Regions from separate parts of the Paenalkalicoccus suaedae genome, predicted to be linked through region 2. Evidence: riboswitches for the same ligand, from Rfam matches in the RefSeq annotation. Region 2 holds a riboswitch; each other region holds the start of a gene.

Region 1 (4,184 bases), 670 kb from region 2:
CACAAGCTCCTCAGACGCGCGCAGTGTCTCAATCGGATCCGGCAACAGCGTCTTTTGACAACCAATAACCTCCACCTTAATCATGTCGCATAAACCAGATGAACGAGCAAGCTTCGCAATACGCACCGCCTCCTCTGCCGTCTTCGCTCCAGCCGTATTTGGCAATAGCGAATAGCGACCCACATCAATTTCCTCCAAAAAGTTTGGCTGACTCGCATCCGCAACGTGCATCCTCGCGACCGAAAACGTCAAAATCTCCGAGCCCGACGCTGCAACAGCCTCTTTTTGCACCTTAAAATCCGCATACTTCCCCGTACCAACCATCAAACGCGATCCAAACGACTTCCCATTAATGACAAGCATGAATTAACCCCCTCCAACAAATTGAACAAGCTCAATAGCGTCCCCATCACGAACAACCACCTCATCAAACGACGACCGATCCACCGCTTCTCGGTTCAATTCCACGAGAATCAGCTTGGACCCCAAATCCAAATGCTCCAACAACTCACGCACAGACGCCGCCTCCAAAGGCAACTCGCGCGCCTCACCGTTAATATGCAAGACCATGCTCCACTACCCCCCTTCTCTCTGGCGAAACAGGCGCTAACGCCTCTGGCACCCTATTGTTCCAAACGAGGTCAGACACAAGCTGACCAGTTATCGCAGACAGGAGCATCCCATTTCGATAATGACCTGTTGCCATCACTAAACCTTGGATCTCTGGATGACGTCCGATATACGGTAAATCATCAAACGTACGCGGACGAACGCCGCTCCACGTCTCGTTCCACTTCGCTTTAGCAAGCTCTGGTACAAGCGCAGTTGCGCGCGCAAGTAATCCCATTACACCCTCTAGCGAAACGCCTTCTGTACCATCTCCTGGGTAGCTAGTCGCTCCGATTAACAGCTCGTTTTCCCCCTTCGGCACTAAGTAACAGTCGCGCGCATAAATCGTCCGTTGTAACAGTCGCTTCTCCGTCGTGACAGAGATAATTTCCCCCTTCACTGGAAGGAGTGGACAAAGCCCTGGTAACAGCTCACTACTTGCTACGCCGCTCGCCACAATTACGGTGTCCGCATAAAATTTTTGACTCGACGTCTCTATGCCACAGACGCGACCCTCTTTCATTAATAGCCGCTTCACATCCGTTTGCTCTAGTACCTCGACGCCATTTGCAATCGCCGCTCGCCAATACGCGAGCGTCAGTTGCTTGGATCTGATTTGTGCGCCTTCTTCGTAATGGACGCCCGCTTCTTTCGTCCGTAGCTTCGGCTCAAGCTCTCGCATGTCCTCTAAGGTAAGCGATCCCTTACTCCCTAATAGGAGCATGCCATTTTGCTCAAAGCCTATATCTATCCCCAATTCATCGAGAAAAAGTTGCGCAAGCTCCTTCAATTGCCTACGACTCTCCATCGCCAGGTCATAAAGTGGATGATCCGGCTGGTACTCCGCCTCAACAGCAAGCATCCCAGCCGCCTTTGACGAAGCTCCGTAGCCAAGGGTGCGTTGTTCTACTGCTAACACACGTACGCCCTGCTTCGACAAATAATACGAGATGGCTCCACCAATTACGCCTCCGCCAACAACAATGACATCATAGCTGTGCATCTAATCGCCTCCCTGTAAACTCATCCGTTGCCTGAATAGGGTCTCTCGCACCTAAAATTCCTGATAGGACGGCAATACCTGCCGCCCCTGTTGCTTCAATCTCTTCTATATGAAACGGCTTCACGCCTCCGATTGCATAAACTGGTAGGTGTGATGCCCGAACGACTTCCTCTAAAGCGGCTATACCGCGTGGTAACAGCCCTGGCTTCGAGGCAGTTGCATAAATGTGACCGTAAAATACATAGTCGGCATCCTCCACCTCTGTAAGCTCCGACACGTCGTGGATGGATCTCCCGACGCGCAGCGTAGGCGCAAGCTGTTTCACTATCTTTGGAGATAAGCTTAAGCCTCCTAAGTGAACTCCTCCTGCCCCTAACGCAAGCGCAACGTCAACACGATCGTTTATCACGAGCTTCTCTTTTGGAAAGCCAGCTTTCACTAACTGCTGTCCAAGTTCATAGACGTCCCTTGCTGACGAACGCTTTTCTCGTATGTGTAAGGCATCAATACGTGGCGCAAGCTTTGTGGCAGTTTGCGCATCGATCTCTCCATTGCCACTAGAAAGAACGTGTACCTGTAATCGCACGGTTCCTTCCTCCTTCCTCTAAAAAAGGCATACAAAAAGCCACCTCCTGATGTAGATAGGAAGTGGCTGTTAAGGGTGATTTGGGATCGATACGTTGATGTACCGATGCTAACAGTCGAGGCACTTCCCTACGCTAGTATGAACTAGATCAGGTTCTGAGGGTCCGGATTATCTCCGTCTCAGCCCGCACGTTCAGGCTCCCCTAGTGGATTGCTATATGAATTTAGTTAAACTTTACCATGGAAGGCGGTTTACATGCAACTGTTGTACCTCCCTCTAATGTCGTCTATGATTCGGCAATGAAATATGCTTTAATAGGGGTATTGTTTAGACTTAAAAGGAGGCTCACCCCTTTATGCAACACAACTATGCACAGCCTAAAAAAAGACCTCAGGCGTTGCATCCTGCTGGGTCGTTTTTAGATAAAATACCCCCTGCACCAAAAGCGCCGCTGCTCACTTCGGTGATTCGCGAGTCCGACAGCGACTATTCGTATTTACATAGATTAGAGGAATCTGGCATCACACTAAATGAGCAACAGCTAGAAGCCGTTCGCCACGGTGATGGACCTGCGCGAATTATCGCAGGTGCTGGCAGTGGAAAGACACGCGTCCTCGTCTCTCGGACCGGCTACTTAACTTCCGTCAATGGTGTTTCTCCCAAAAACATTCTCCTGCTTACCTTTACGAGAAAAGCAGCGGATGAGATGCGAAGCCGAATTGCGAAGCTCCCAGGCTACACGCCATCCTTAGCAAAGCAACTGACTGCTGGGACGTTCCACTCGATTTTTTACCGGCTATTAGTTAGTCGAGGCTATGATCATCGGATTTTGCAAAACGATCGGCACAAGCAAATCGCCATCAAGCGCATCTTAAAAACGCGTGGCTTGCACGATTCGTATGAGCCAGAGACTCTGCTTGCCACCTTGTCAGAGCTAAAAAGCCGCATGAAAACCGCGCACGATATTGACGCTAAAACGCACATTGAGCACGAGACCAAAGCCATCCTGATCGCCTATGAGGACTGGAAGGACGAGCACCACTATATAGATTTTGACGACATGCTCCTCCTCGCTTGGAAATTGCTCAATGAGGACAACGAGCTACTCGGTAAGCTTCAGACACGCTTTCGCTACATCCTCTGTGACGAGTGGCAGGACACAAATCCGATCCAATTCGAGCTCATTCGCATGCTCACAGGCACGCACCAAAACCTTTTCGTCGTTGGCGATGACGACCAGACGATTTACAGCTTTAACGGCGCAGACAGCACCATCATACTCGACTTCGACAAGCACTATCCGCGCGCCACAACCATCACCCTGCCCGTCAACTACCGCTCCACACCAGGGATTCTCGGGCTAGGCAATGCAATCATCGAGCATAATACGATGCGCCATCCCAAAACGCTCCAGACCGCCAATTCTCCTGGACAAACCACGTTGTATCTCCGACCAGCAACAACAGACGACGAAGCTGAGCAGATCGTCGCGAATGTGTCGGCGGACATCGCATCCGGTAAACGCCGTTTAAGAGAGATCGCGATCCTGCACAGGACCTTTTCCTGTAGCCGAGCGATGGTCGACCAACTGGTGCTTCGCGGCATTCCGTTTGTGACATTCGGAAAGCAGGAAACCTTTTATGAATCGGGACTCGTAAAGCCAGTGTTAGACCACCTCCGACTTGCCGTGGATCCTAACAATATCGACGCCGTCAGTGGCATGGTGTCGACGCTTTACCTGGCGCGTGAGACAACGATGGCACACATTCACCGTCAGGATATTGTTAGTCCAGAGCCAAAGCTATTACTGCATGCGATGACACTACCACATTTAAAGGAGTTTCAACGCACCGCAATTTCTCGCCGGATGAAATTAATTGAGTCGTTAGCAGGTAAAAAGCCTCGAGACGCGATTAGACAGGTACGCGCTGTCTACGATGCGTATCTCGACGCAGACGAGCGCCGCGTTGCAACGTTAGACAAAGA
Region 2 (4,184 bases):
GCCTTAGTAGCGTACGCAAGCTGTTTGAGGAGCGTTTAGGGAAGCTAAAGCTTGATCAAGTCGATGCGCTGACGAATGGTCGTTCTGCGTGGACGTGGGAGACGAAGGCAGGACTAACGGACGGAACGCTACTTGTCGTTCCTATTGATGTACCGGGCGGACGTAACGGCTTCCCAATTCCATACCGCCGCGAGCAGGAGTGGGTGTTTGGAGAAGGAATTGCTTCAAGTCGCGGTGGTATTGCGACTGTGTTAGCGGCTTTGCAGGCGTTGAAGGAAGAGAAGCTACTTAGTAAAACGAAGGTCGGCGTATTTTTCTATGCAGATGAAGGAAGAGGGATGCGCTACAGTTCGCAAATGCTTGTAAAAGCGGCGAGTCGGGCGAAGCAGGTGCTTGTCATGCAGCCTGGATTTGCGGAGGGGAAGGTTGTCGACCAACGCCGAGGAACAAAGGAATTCCAGCTCATTATTGAGGGAGATCCGTTGCGCATTGGGAAGGAATCAAAGAGTAGTGATGTGCTGAGCTATTTTATTGAGAATGCAGAGAAGCTAAAGAGCTTAAATAGTCGGAAGAAGAAGGTAGCTGTATCGGTTCAGGATATGAAGTCAGAGCGATATAGCGTGCTTATGCCGCACCGAGTGACGGCAACGCTCTCTGTCACATATTTAGATGAGACGACTGCGACGGAGGTCGAGCAGGAGCTTAAAAAGCTCTTCTCGGGGGCGAAATCAGGAATGAAAACATACATGGAACAGGTCGTCGATCGACCACCACTCTTGAGGAAGAAACTAAATCCAATCATTGCAAGGTTAAAGGAGTGGACAGAGGCAAAGCAACTTCCATTCGGCATTGAGTCTAGTCTACTTTCGACTGCGGCGGGAGTCATTCCAAGTGAAACACCAGTAGTATGTGGATTTTCGCCGGCAAGTAGAGATTTATATACGCCGAACGAGGCGCTACACCGTATTGAGCTCGTGCAACGATCATTGCTATTAGCGCTTTATTTGCAGGGAGAATAACGCTTATGGACAAGCTACCTATTTTTGTGTCGGTGCCACATGGTGGAACGAAGGTGCCTGAGGGTTTACGCAACAAACTACTGCTTTCCGAGCTTGAGATTGTGCACGACGGTGACACATGGACAGGGGAGCTATTTGACTTTAAGGAGCTTGCCCACGTGTTTGTTAGTCAGTCTGTGGCGAGGATTGTCGTTGATATGAACCGGGCGCCGGGTGATCTGCCGCCGCATAACGTGGACGGTGTCGTAAAGACGGTTGCGGTAACAGGTGAGAACGTATGGAAGCCATCGCTTTCAGAGGAAGAGATTAGGGATTTAGTGGAGACCATTCACGCACCTTATCATGAAGCTATGCGTGAGGGTCTTCTACAACCAATTTCATTTGGTGTAGACTGTCACACGATGCTTGCAGAAAGTCCTGTAATAGGTGGTGGAGAGGCGATAACGCGTCCGCTGTTTTGTATTAGTAACCGTGGAGGAGAAGATGGCATAGAGGAGGACGAGCCTGTCACGGCAAGTCCTGCGTTTATGCACAGAATGCGAGAGCTAATAGAAGAAGCATTTGCTGACTACGGGATTGACGGGGTAGAGCTGTGTGTGATCAATGCTCCGTTTAAAGGTGGCTATGTGACGCAATTACACGGTGCACAAACAGATAAGCCGTTCGTTCAGCTGGAGATAAATCGAAGGCTATATATGAGCGAGGAAAGTGGCGTTGCGCCGACCAAGGAGGAACGCGCGCAGATGTCAGAGCTGCGGGAGAAGCTTGGTCGCGTGTTTGCGCAGTTAGCGTTCGAGTTATCGGATTCAACGCTTCGATAACCGCCGGCTGTTTACAAATCTTCAGACAATAGGTACAATGAACGTAACAATACAATGACACGAACGCACTAGGGGTGCATCTATCTTGCTGAGAGACAGGCTTGTCCTGTTAACCCTTTGAACCCGAACTAGATAATACTAGCGTGGGGAAGTGCAGTTAATCATACGATTCACGCACTTATTCGTAAACGATTGCCTGCACCTTCCTATTAGTTTAGGAGCGTGCAGGCTTTTTTGCGTTTCGTCTTGTGTTGAAATAGAAAAGGGATGCTTACGGCAAATTAGTTTGTAAGTAATCACGATGGAGGAGAGTTTAGCATGCAAGGACTATCATGTGGAACAAGTAATATCGTAGGAGTAAGGTTTGCTATTTACCCAATGGCAGATAATTTTGTCGAAATCATTAAAGGGGCTTTAGAAGAAGTTGATACATCTAAAGTGTGGATGCAAACAGATGACGTGACAACATGTGTGCGAGGTCGAAGTGAACACGTATTTGACGTGGCGAAAGCGATCTTTATCCACGCAGCAAAAACTGGAACGCACGTTGTCTTTAGCGGAACATTTTCAATCGGATGTCCTGGTGACAGCGAGGGAGACACGTATATGTCGGAGAACGATGAGCGTCTAAACGAAGAAAAGTCTCAACAGGAATCTGTCGAAGCGGCATCTCACTTTGCACTTTACCCAATGGATAACCCGAACTACATGCAGGTTATTGCCGATCAGTGTGCAGTTGCACAAGAGCACGGTACGTTTACGAAGGGTGTTCACTACGCGTCTCGTTTAGATGGTGATGCAAATAAAGTCTTCCATACGCTTGAGACAGCATTTGTTAATGCCTCTAAAACAAAAGAACGCGCACATGTGACAATGACTGCTCACATTTCAGCAAATAGTCCATCAAAGAAGGACAACGCGTCATGATGAAATCCTGGAAGCTTAAAGAGATTGTCTTAATGTCCATCTTAGGAGTTGTGTTTGCTGTTGTTTACCTGCTCTTTTTCTTTGCAGGACAAGGCTTAACAAGCTTCTTAATTCCGTTTGGTTTAGGCCCGTTCGGCTATGAAGTCATCTTTGGAATATGGTTTATTGTCTCTATCATCGCCGCCTATATTATTCGAAAGCCAGGGGCTGCCTTCTGGTCGGAGCTTATTGCAGGAACCGTACAAGTACTTCTTGGAACGCCAGCAGGTCCAATGCTAATCATATCTGCTGCTATTCAAGGTATTGGCGCTGAGCTTGTCTTTGCAGCGACTCGCTATCGTGTTTATAACCTGTACGTGTTAATGATGGCGGGTATGTCGGCAGCGCTTTTCAGCTACGTATGGGGAATCTTCCAGTCCGGTCTTCTGGCAATGGAGCCATGGCTCATTATTACAACCTTTATCGTGCGAATGATCAGTGGTGCTCTACTTGCTGGATTACTCGGTAAATTCCTAAGTGATCAGCTCGCAAACACAGGCGTTCTGCGCGGCTATGCGTTAGGAAAGGAGCGCGAGGGACGCTATGAGCGTAAAGTCTCCTAATACACTCGTTCAGGCAGTTAACTACTCGTTTTCGTATGAGCAAGACCACCCTCTTTTAAACAACCTCTCTCTGACTATTTCAGAGGGAGAAACCACGATATTGGCAGGTGCAAGCGGCTCTGGGAAGAGCACGCTTGCACTTTGTTTAAATGGTTTATATCCAGAGGCTGTTGAAGGCTACAGTACTGGAGAGCTTTTCTTCCGCGATAAGAGCGTTACGTCCTTTGAGAAGGGAGAGCTCAATCAACAAATCGGTATTGTGTTTCAGGATCCTGAGAGCCAGTTTTGTATGCTTAAGGTAGAGGATGAGCTAGCCTTTACGCTCGAAAATATCGAAACACCGCGAGAGGAAATGGCCGACCTCATTTCTGATGTGTTAGAAAAAATCGGAATAACAAAGCTACGTCATCGTGATATTCACTCTCTTTCAGGTGGGCAAAAGCAAAAAGTCGCGCTCGCAGCCGTGCTACTACTAAAGCCAACGATGCTTATTTTAGATGAGCCAACTGCGAATCTGGATCCTCAGTCACGACTAGAGTTTGTTGAATTGATCGAACGTTTATCGATGACAACGCTTATTATTGACCATCAGCTAGAGGATTGGCTTCGATTCACAGATCGCATGCTTGTCTTATCTCGAAGTGGAGAGCTCGTACTTGAAGGAAAACCGATGGAGCTATTACGTAAACACAAGAACGAACTCGAAGCGGAGGGCATCACGTTCTCTCCCGTATATGAAGAACTCCCTCACGTCGATCATGGTTCCGAGATTTTACGCGTGCAAAATCTACAGTTTAAACGAAAGAAGAACGTCA
Region 3 (4,184 bases), 1.8 Mb from region 2:
AGCGCAAAAACGCGAATTTTACTCGAGCACCTATCGAACGTCAACACGTACATTCCAATCGACATCTCAGAGGAATTCCTGGCCCAAACCGTGCAACAGCTAAGCCTAGACTTCCCAGCAATTCGCGTAACCGGCGTCTCGGCAGACTACACGCTACCAATCACCCTACCACCTTCTCAGTCAGAAAAGCGGGTCGTGTTCTTCCCAGGCTCTACGATTGGTAACTTTGAACCAGATGAGGCAAAAGCATTTTTAGCAAACAGCCGTCACATGCTACATGCAGGCGACTTATTTTTACTCGGTGTCGACCGTAAAAAAGATGTGTCCGTCGTCGAAGCAGCCTACGACGACTCCGCCGGAGTAACAGCTGCATTCAATAAAAATGTCATTGCCCGTTTAAATAGAGAAACAGGTGCGAAGCTAGATGAATCAGCTTTTTCACATGTAGCTTTCTATAACAAGCGCAAAGGCAGAATCGAGATGCATTTGAAGGTCAGGTCGGATCAAGACATGCAGGGCTTAGGCGCTGGCATTCAGTTTAGTGAGGGCGAGCTCATTCATACGGAAAACTCGTACAAGTTTGACGAGTCCGACATCCACGAACTCGCTGTCGCAGCAGGATTTACAGTGAGGGAAATTCTCTCTGACGAAAAGGAATACTTTAGCGTCTGTGTGCTAGAAGTGCCAGGAGCGGAGTAGAGGGTATAGGTAGATGGAGCCCGTGAACGAGAGTGTTCACGGGCTCTTATTTGTGCTGGTTTAGGGGGAGGAGGCACGACGGCGAAAGGATTGCGCAAGTTGGAGGGAGAATTGCGTAAGTTGAAGCGCCGATCGCGTGAAAGTAAGGGTCAACCGCGCGAAAAAGCAGTCGAACTGCGTAACGCGGAAAAAACCGCGCAAGTTGGAGGGAGAATTGCGTAAGTTGAAGCGCCGATCGCGCGAAAGTAAGGGTCAACCGCGCGAAAAAGCAGGTGAACTGCGTAACGCGAAAAAAACCGCGCAAGTTGAAGGGCGAACTGCGTAAGTTGAAGCGCCGATCGCGTGAAAGTAAGGGTCAACCGCGTGAAAAACCAATGGAACTGCGTAACGTGGAAAAAACCGCGCAAGTTGAAGGGCGAACTGCGTAAGTTAAAGCGTCAATCGCGTGAAAGTAGAGGTCAACCGCGCGAAAAACCAGTCGAACTGCGTAACGTGGAAAAAACCGCGCAAGTTAAAGGGCGAACTGCGTAAGTTGAAGCGTCGATCGCGTGAAAGTAGGGGTCAATCGCGCGAAAAAGCAGTCGAACTGCGTAACGCGGAAAAAACCGCGCAAGTTGAAGGGAGAATTGCGTAAGTTAAGGCGCCGATCGCGTGAAAGTAAGGGTCAACCGCGCGAAAAAGCAGGTGAACTGCGTAACGCGGAAAGAACCGCGCAAGTTGGAGGGTGAACTGCGCAAGTTAACGCGACGCTAGCTTAAACCAAATCCCCCCTCACCATCCAAGGTAAATAGTTGCAACATTTCCACTTATTATGTATGATGGACATAGAATATCCACTAGGGGAGCCGAAAGCCGGCTGAGACGACGCGTTTGCGTTGGACCCTTTGAACCTGATCTGGTTGGTACCAGCGGAGGAAAGTGGTTAGGTCGTGCTATGGCGCAGCCTCTCTTTCCCGTGATCGCGAGAAGAGAGGCTGCGCTTCTTTTTCGTGGTGACGTAGGAGCCTGTTGTTGATTAAAATGGACGCGTTAACAAAACGTGCTTGTCAAACAGCTCGGCACTTGATACACCTCGCCTCGCCTTTCCTTATCTTTAGCGTTCTATCCAACCGAAAGGACTACTAGTGGTATTCTCCAATTAAAAAGGAGGAATACGAAGATGAATTTTTCGGATCAGTTACGACAGGAAGCAGCGCCAATTTTTGATGCAATTATGGAGCATCCGTTCGTGCGAGGCATTGCGAATGGCGACGTGCCGAAAGAAGCACTAATTCACTACGTGAAGCAGGATTTTGAGTACCTCACGACATTTTGCCGCATTTATGGACTCGCTATTTCGAAGTGTGAGAACCGCGAGGACATGATTTTCTTCCGCGATCAAATCTCGTTTGTGCTTAACGACGAGATTCATCCGCACAACAATTTTTGCGAGGTCGCCGGCGTAAGCTATGAAGACCTGCAGAAGGCCGCGCTCGCGCCGACCGCTCATCACTACACGCGCCACATGCTTCAAGCAGCCACTACAGGCTCTTTGGGCGAAACATTAGCAGCGCTTGCTCCATGTCCGTGGACGTACTGGGAGATCGGGCGCAATCTGATGAACGAAATCAATCCAACAACCGACCATCCATTTTATGACTGGATTACGTTTTATGGAGACAAAGACGTTAGTTTGATTACAGAAACGTTTAAACAGAAAATAGATGCTTGTGCAGAAGCGGCTGGACCAGCGGAGCGTTCTCGTATGATGGAGCACTTCCTCATTAGTACACAGCTTGAGCATCAGTTCTGGACGATGGCCTTTGAACAAGAGAAATGGCCCGTTCCAGAAGGCGTTCTAAAATAATCGATAAACAAAAAAAGCCCCTTAGCGGGCTTTTTTTGTTGCCATAATTGGAGCAGTGCGACCCGATTTTCTCGACAAAAAGCTGTGTAAGGTCATGCCTATCATAATCAGCAGAAGACCGAGTATCGCGATGCCGCTTGGGAGTCGGGTAGAGAGGAGAAGGACTTCGCCGACCATAACGAAAATCACCTGGGTCGACTGCGTTGCCTCGACGGCTCCGAGTCGTTCGCTATCGCCGCGAACACGATCGGTTGCGATGAAGAACAGCGTCGTTGCGATAACGCCAGACGAAACGCCGACGATAAAGGCTTGAAGCACTTGACTCGCGGGCGGTGGGCCAACGGTTACGAGACCAGCTCCGGCAAGAAGTAGCCAAAACGGTGTCGTCATAAGCGTCATGCCAAGTATGCGCTGAAACGTGTCAAGGCGCCCGTCAACGAGCTCCATCATTTTGCGGTTGCCAAGCGGATAAGCAAATGCAGCCAAAACAACTGGCAAAATTCCTGCAAGCATCGAGAGTTGCAGACCATCCGCGTGCTGCCACTGAATCAGCACAACGCCGGCAAATATAATGAGCGAGAGCATAAGCGACTGCACGGCAAGCTTTTGCTTGAGGAAAATCGGGCCGATCAGAATCCCGGCAACGATCGTCAGCTGCCACGTTCCGGCTATGAGCCAGCCAGGTCCATAAGCTGCTGCATATGTAAGAGGTACATAAAAGAGCACAAAGCCAACGAAGCTCCAGCCGAGCCATGATAACGGTGCTTTTTTTATTTCAGTGAAGATTTGGCTGAGGTTACGTCTGAATAGGACAAGTAAAAGTAAGAAAGGGATCATAAATAAAAAGCGTAGGGACGAGCTCCACAGAAAGCTGCCGCCACTTAGTTCCATCGAGCGGTTCAAAATGAATGTGACAGCAAAAAACATGGAGGCCAGTATGCCGATTGCGATTTCTTTCATTGTGTATGCCACCTTTAATGAAGTTGTTGGTTTTTACTATACGCCTAGTTGTTGGAAAATGGAAGAGTTTGTTGCAGGGTGAAAAGTTAAAGACAGAATAGAAGGTGAGGGTTCACTAACTTTTGAGTGCAGTACATAAAACATGAGTACGGTACATTCTTTTCTAGAAAAATACGAAGATCCTGGTTGCTAACTGCCATGCTATCAAATCCTTAAAGAAGGTGCCCTTTCATATTAATCGTCTTCATGCATTACTCTCTAAGCAACTAGCACCTAACGCGACTTTAGATAGAGAGTTTACAAGAAAATAGGCATATTACTTTTATTCATAGACTTGCTTGACGTTTCTGTGAATAAGGCGTATAGTCATAAATCGTAACGATTACTATTTACAAAAGGAGCTTATACACATGAAAAAACAGACAATGCTTATCGGTTCTGCGATGACTGCTGCTTTGCTTTTAGCGGCTTGTAATTCTAATGACGAAACGTCAGGAAACGAAGCAAACACAACGAACGTTGCAACAGAAGAGGCTAACAACATGAATACTGAGAATGAGCCTGTTGCAGAGAACGATACGAATGTAGAGGAAGAAGAGCACAATCACGATCATAACAATGATCATAATCACGACCATAACGATGATCACAATCATAACGATGACCACGACCATGACCA
Region 4 (4,184 bases), 120 kb from region 2:
CTGTGGTGCACTGGTCCGGCGCCTTCTCCAACAGGCTTTGCCTGCTCAATTGCGACATGTAAAAACTCTTTCGCTTTAAAGATAGCACTCTCCAGTTTTACCCCTTGGGCAATAAAGGCTGTAATCGCGGCAGCATACGTACAGCCTGTGCCGTGAGTGTGCGTCGTGTCAATGCGCGGAGAGGTATACAAGACACTTGTTTGACCGGTGAAAAGCACGTCAGTCATAAACTCTGCACGTGCCTCATGACCGCCTTTAAGTAAAACTGGAACACCACCACAAGCGTGATAAAGTGCCTTCGCCATATCTTCAAGCTTATCAAAATCCTCGCGCTTTTTACTCAAGATGGCTTCTGCCTCAGGAATATTGGGCGTCACGAGAATTGCTAATGGGAAGAGCTTTTTAATTAACGTATCCTGCGCGTCCTCTTTTAAGAGCGGAGACCCTGTTGTAGTCACCATCACGGGATCGACGATCAGATTCGTTACTTGATGCCTACTCACCAAATCTGCAATAGCCTCAATTCGCTCTTTGTCATACAGCATACCAGTCTTCACAGCGTCTGCACCGATATCAGTAATCACTGCTTTAAACTGCTCCTCAATCGTAAGCACGGGGATGGGATGGACATCGGTTACCCCTAACGTGTTTTGCGCTGTGATAGCTGTAATTACGGATGTACCAAAAACGCCAAGCTCCTGGAATGTTTTGAGGTCTGCCTGAATTCCTGCGCCGCCGCCACTATCAGAGCCTGCAATCGTCATCGCTTTTATCGTCATGACGTCACCTCTTCGACTTTACTTCGATCATTCACATCTTCTTCCGTTATTTCGTACAACGCGTTCAGAAAATACTGCTGAAAGCTTCCAGGAGCTTTAACGGGAGTTTCTTTATAAGCAATTTCTGCCGCAACCCCATAAGTGGCTAGCGCAGCGACTATCGAGTCGAGAGAGACATCGTTACTAGCAATAAAAGCAGCGACTAAGGAGGACAGTAGACAGCCTGCACCTGTTATCGTTGTTTGCAAAGGGTGACCGTTAGAGACTGTTAAGACTCGGCTTCCATCTGTGACGATATCAACCTCGCCAGTCATAGCCACAATCGTGTTGTATTCCTTTGCTACTTTGATAGCTACCTCTTGTGCATTTTCAAGCGCTGTATCAGAATCGACTCCCTTTGTCGTAACGGAATCGTCTATTAAACTCGCAATTTCTGAGGCATTACCACGAACAACCTGGATAGACAGCTCTGTAAGTAGTTTTTTAGCCGTGTTTGTTCGATATGGGGTCGCGCCGGATCCAACTGGATCAAATACGATTGGCGTTTTTCCTTGGTTTGCAGCCTCTCCTGCGATAAACATTGCTTCTACAGTTGGCGCAGTTAGTGTTCCGATATTAATCATTAGACCTTGTGCGATGCTTGCCATATCCGCTACTTCTTCTTTGGCATAAGCCATAACAGGACTAGCTCCAATAGCATACATGCCATTAGCTGTGAAATTAGTTACCACCACATTCGTGATATTGTGGATCAAGGGTTTTGTTGCGCGAAGCGAAGTAAGTGCTGTGCCTAGTGTTGATTGCATGAAACAGTCCTCCTTTTTTTCGCACAAAAAAAGCTATTCCACGAAGGAAATAGCTCACTGTGTATACAAAAACAGTAGCCACTTTCCTACGCTGGTGTTAACCAGATCAGGTTCAAAGGGATTAGGAAACCTATCTCAGCCCGAGGGCACCCCTAGTGGATTACTTACTTTTTTTATGCGTTTAATTTATACTAACATAAGTGAAACTAGCTGACAAAAGATTCAAAAAGGAGCAACAGGAGATGAGCTTACAGGAGCAAGCAGCATCATTTATTTCGACCTGCTATCAGGAATTAGGAATAGATGCGACGACACTGGGTGACCGTTTACAGCAAGTGAAAGTAGAGATAGAAGAGACCGGAACGTATACACATACGTATGAAGAGCTCGTTCATGGTGCCAAAATGGCATGGCGTAACTCCAATAAATGTATTGGCAGACTTTTTTGGGAGACGATGAACGTATTTGATGCTCGCGAAGTTAAAGAGGAATCAGAGGTTTTTAATACCTTGAAGAATCATATGACCTTTGCAACAAATGAGGGGCGAATCCGTCCGACAATTACGGTGTTTGCTCCAGAAAAGGATGGGAAAGCACCGGTTCGAGTCATAAACCATCAGCTTGCGCGCTATGCAGGATACGAGCATCCTGACGGAACCGTAATCGGAGATCCAGACTCGATTGCGTTTACAAAGCTATGTCAGGACTTAGGTTGGCAGGGAAAAGGATCTGCTTTTGATCTTTTACCAATCGTGATTAAGCTTGATTCTACATTAGTATTGCAAGAGTTTGAGTCTGACATCGTTCTAGAGGTCCCATTTGAGCATCCGGAAGAGCCATCATTTAAAGAGCTTGACTTAAAATGGTACGCTGTTCCTGCAATTTCTGACATGCAACTAGAAATTGGCGGAATCACCTATCCAACCGCGCCATTTAACGGGTGGTACATGGGTACAGAAATTGGGGCACGCAACTTAGCGGACAGCTTCCGCTACGATAAATTGAAAGAAGTTGCTGAGGTATTTCATTTAGACACGAGTAAAACATCCGCTCTCTGGAAAGACCGTGCACTTGTCGAGCTAAACCGAGCAGTCTTACATTCCTTCCAAGAAAATCGGGTGAGTATCGTCGATCATCATACAGCCGCTGAGCAATTCCGTAAGTTCCAGCAACGAGAGGAACGCGCTGAGAGAGAGGTAACAGGGGACTGGACGTGGTTAATTCCACCTGTATCACCTGCGGCAACACACATTTTCCACCAAGGCTTTAAAAACGAGGAGAAGTCGCCGAACTTCTTCTATCAAGACAAGCTATATGATGAGTCAGGGAAGATGAAAGAGTAGGAGATGGCTACCTTGTGCGTCAAAAGGTAATATTTCATCAAACCCCCACCAAAAAAGCAGGTAAACGAGCTACTAGCCTCGTCCACCTGCTTTTTTACATTCATCTCCAGCTAATACGCAAAAGAGAGACTAACATCCCTACTCCAATAACGCTGCATAGTAAGCTCCCAATATAAGCGAGTCCCCACATGAATGGAGAATTACTCCAATTATTCACAATGACCAAAAGTAACACACCAGCAAGTACACATGCTACTCCTGCTTGAAACCTATCCACTCTAACCACCTCATTTAAGGTAATTATACCATATTTACCCTAAGTGAGTGGAGTTACTTCAATATCTCACCAACCTCACACATACCCATTGGCAACGAGTTTAATCGTAAAGTAATCCACCTCTTCAGGGAGAGCCTCCTTTACAGGCTTCATCCCCTCTTCAAGACCTACATCATTAATAGCTCGTTTAATTAAATCTACATGCTTAGCCTCAAATAGAGGAGAGAGCTCAATAGAGACACCATCTTCATATGCCTCTAAAAGATGACTTTTCACAGTTACCTCTTTAATATCCCGAAGCTTCATAATCTCTTCGACTGGTGTGCCATCTACATATAATTCCGCTGTTACCATATAGCTCTTCTGCTTTTTATCATTTGATAAAATTTCTTGTTGAGGCTTTGCCATCTCGTTTTCCTCTACATATACAAGGATCGCATCTAGGAATGGCTGTCCGTAAGTCTCTATCTTCATTTGTCCGACACCCTTGACTTGGAGCATCGCATGTTCATCGGTCGGGAGCTGCCTGCATAGCTCATGAAGCGTCTGATCAGAGAAGACCATGTATGGTGCAACAGCGTGCTCACGCGCGAGTTCGGTTCGCACTCCACGGAGTGTCTCAAATAACGGATGATCCTGGGTGACACGTACCTGATGCTTCTCCTCCTTCTTCGCAACCGACTCCTGTCCCTTTAGCACAGGCACTGCTAAATCAGTCAGTTGCAGCACTGGATAGTTGCCGCCAGTTAAAGCTAAATAGTCAGATGCAGCAAGAAAGTCAATCAACTGAGCAACCTCTTTTTGAGAGCGATTCTTCATCAGTCCGAAGGTTGGAAGTGTATCAAGCTTTAAATCCTTCACCTTCTTATTATTAGATCCAGTCAATACTTGAGCGACCATCGTCTTCCCGAATCGTTCACCCATCCGTCTTACACAAGAGAAAATCATCTGTGCTTCTCGCGTTATATCCACAGAGGTT

What was found. A riboswitch is a leader RNA that binds a small molecule or an ion and turns the genes downstream of it on or off. The one in region 2 is predicted to bind thiamine pyrophosphate.
Region 1: another riboswitch for thiamine pyrophosphate. It lies ahead of FLK61_RS01790 (thiamine phosphate synthase); the one in region 2 lies ahead of FLK61_RS05280 (YkoF family thiamine/hydroxymethylpyrimidine-binding protein).
Region 3: another riboswitch for thiamine pyrophosphate. It lies ahead of tenA (thiaminase II); the one in region 2 lies ahead of FLK61_RS05280 (YkoF family thiamine/hydroxymethylpyrimidine-binding protein).
Region 4: another riboswitch for thiamine pyrophosphate. It lies ahead of thiM (hydroxyethylthiazole kinase); the one in region 2 lies ahead of FLK61_RS05280 (YkoF family thiamine/hydroxymethylpyrimidine-binding protein).

Annotation. Positions count from the first base shown of each region.
Region 1 covers NZ_CP041372.2:277,484-281,667, reverse strand. Annotated here, with positions in the region: gene FLK61_RS01805 (thiazole synthase) at 1-363, opposite strand, end outside; gene thiS (sulfur carrier protein ThiS) at 367-570, opposite strand; gene FLK61_RS01795 (FAD-dependent oxidoreductase) at 554-1,612, opposite strand; gene FLK61_RS01790 (thiamine phosphate synthase) at 1,599-2,198, opposite strand; TPP riboswitch at 2,307-2,412, opposite strand; gene FLK61_RS01785 (UvrD-helicase domain-containing protein) at 2,554-4,184, shown strand, end outside.
Region 2 covers NZ_CP041372.2:944,652-948,835, forward strand. Annotated here, with positions in the region: gene FLK61_RS05270 (M20/M25/M40 family metallo-hydrolase) at 1-1,019, shown strand, start outside; gene FLK61_RS05275 (N-formylglutamate amidohydrolase) at 1,025-1,840, shown strand; TPP riboswitch at 1,901-2,007, shown strand; gene FLK61_RS05280 (YkoF family thiamine/hydroxymethylpyrimidine-binding protein) at 2,159-2,767, shown strand; gene FLK61_RS05285 (ECF transporter S component) at 2,764-3,369, shown strand; gene FLK61_RS05290 (ABC transporter ATP-binding protein) at 3,350-4,184, shown strand, end outside.
Region 3 covers NZ_CP041372.2:3,136,502-3,140,685, reverse strand. Annotated here, with positions in the region: gene egtD (L-histidine N(alpha)-methyltransferase) at 1-699, shown strand, start outside; TPP riboswitch at 1,528-1,633, shown strand; gene tenA (thiaminase II) at 1,859-2,545, shown strand; gene FLK61_RS16435 (DMT family transporter) at 2,567-3,505, opposite strand; gene FLK61_RS16430 (metal-binding protein ZinT) at 3,916-4,184, shown strand, end outside.
Region 4 covers NZ_CP041372.2:1,063,737-1,067,920, forward strand. Annotated here, with positions in the region: gene thiD (bifunctional hydroxymethylpyrimidine kinase/phosphomethylpyrimidine kinase) at 1-779, opposite strand, end outside; gene thiM (hydroxyethylthiazole kinase) at 776-1,585, opposite strand; TPP riboswitch at 1,652-1,749, opposite strand; gene FLK61_RS05860 (nitric oxide synthase oxygenase) at 1,828-2,928, shown strand; gene FLK61_RS05865 (hypothetical protein) at 3,029-3,205, opposite strand; gene recQ (DNA helicase RecQ) at 3,281-4,184, opposite strand, start outside.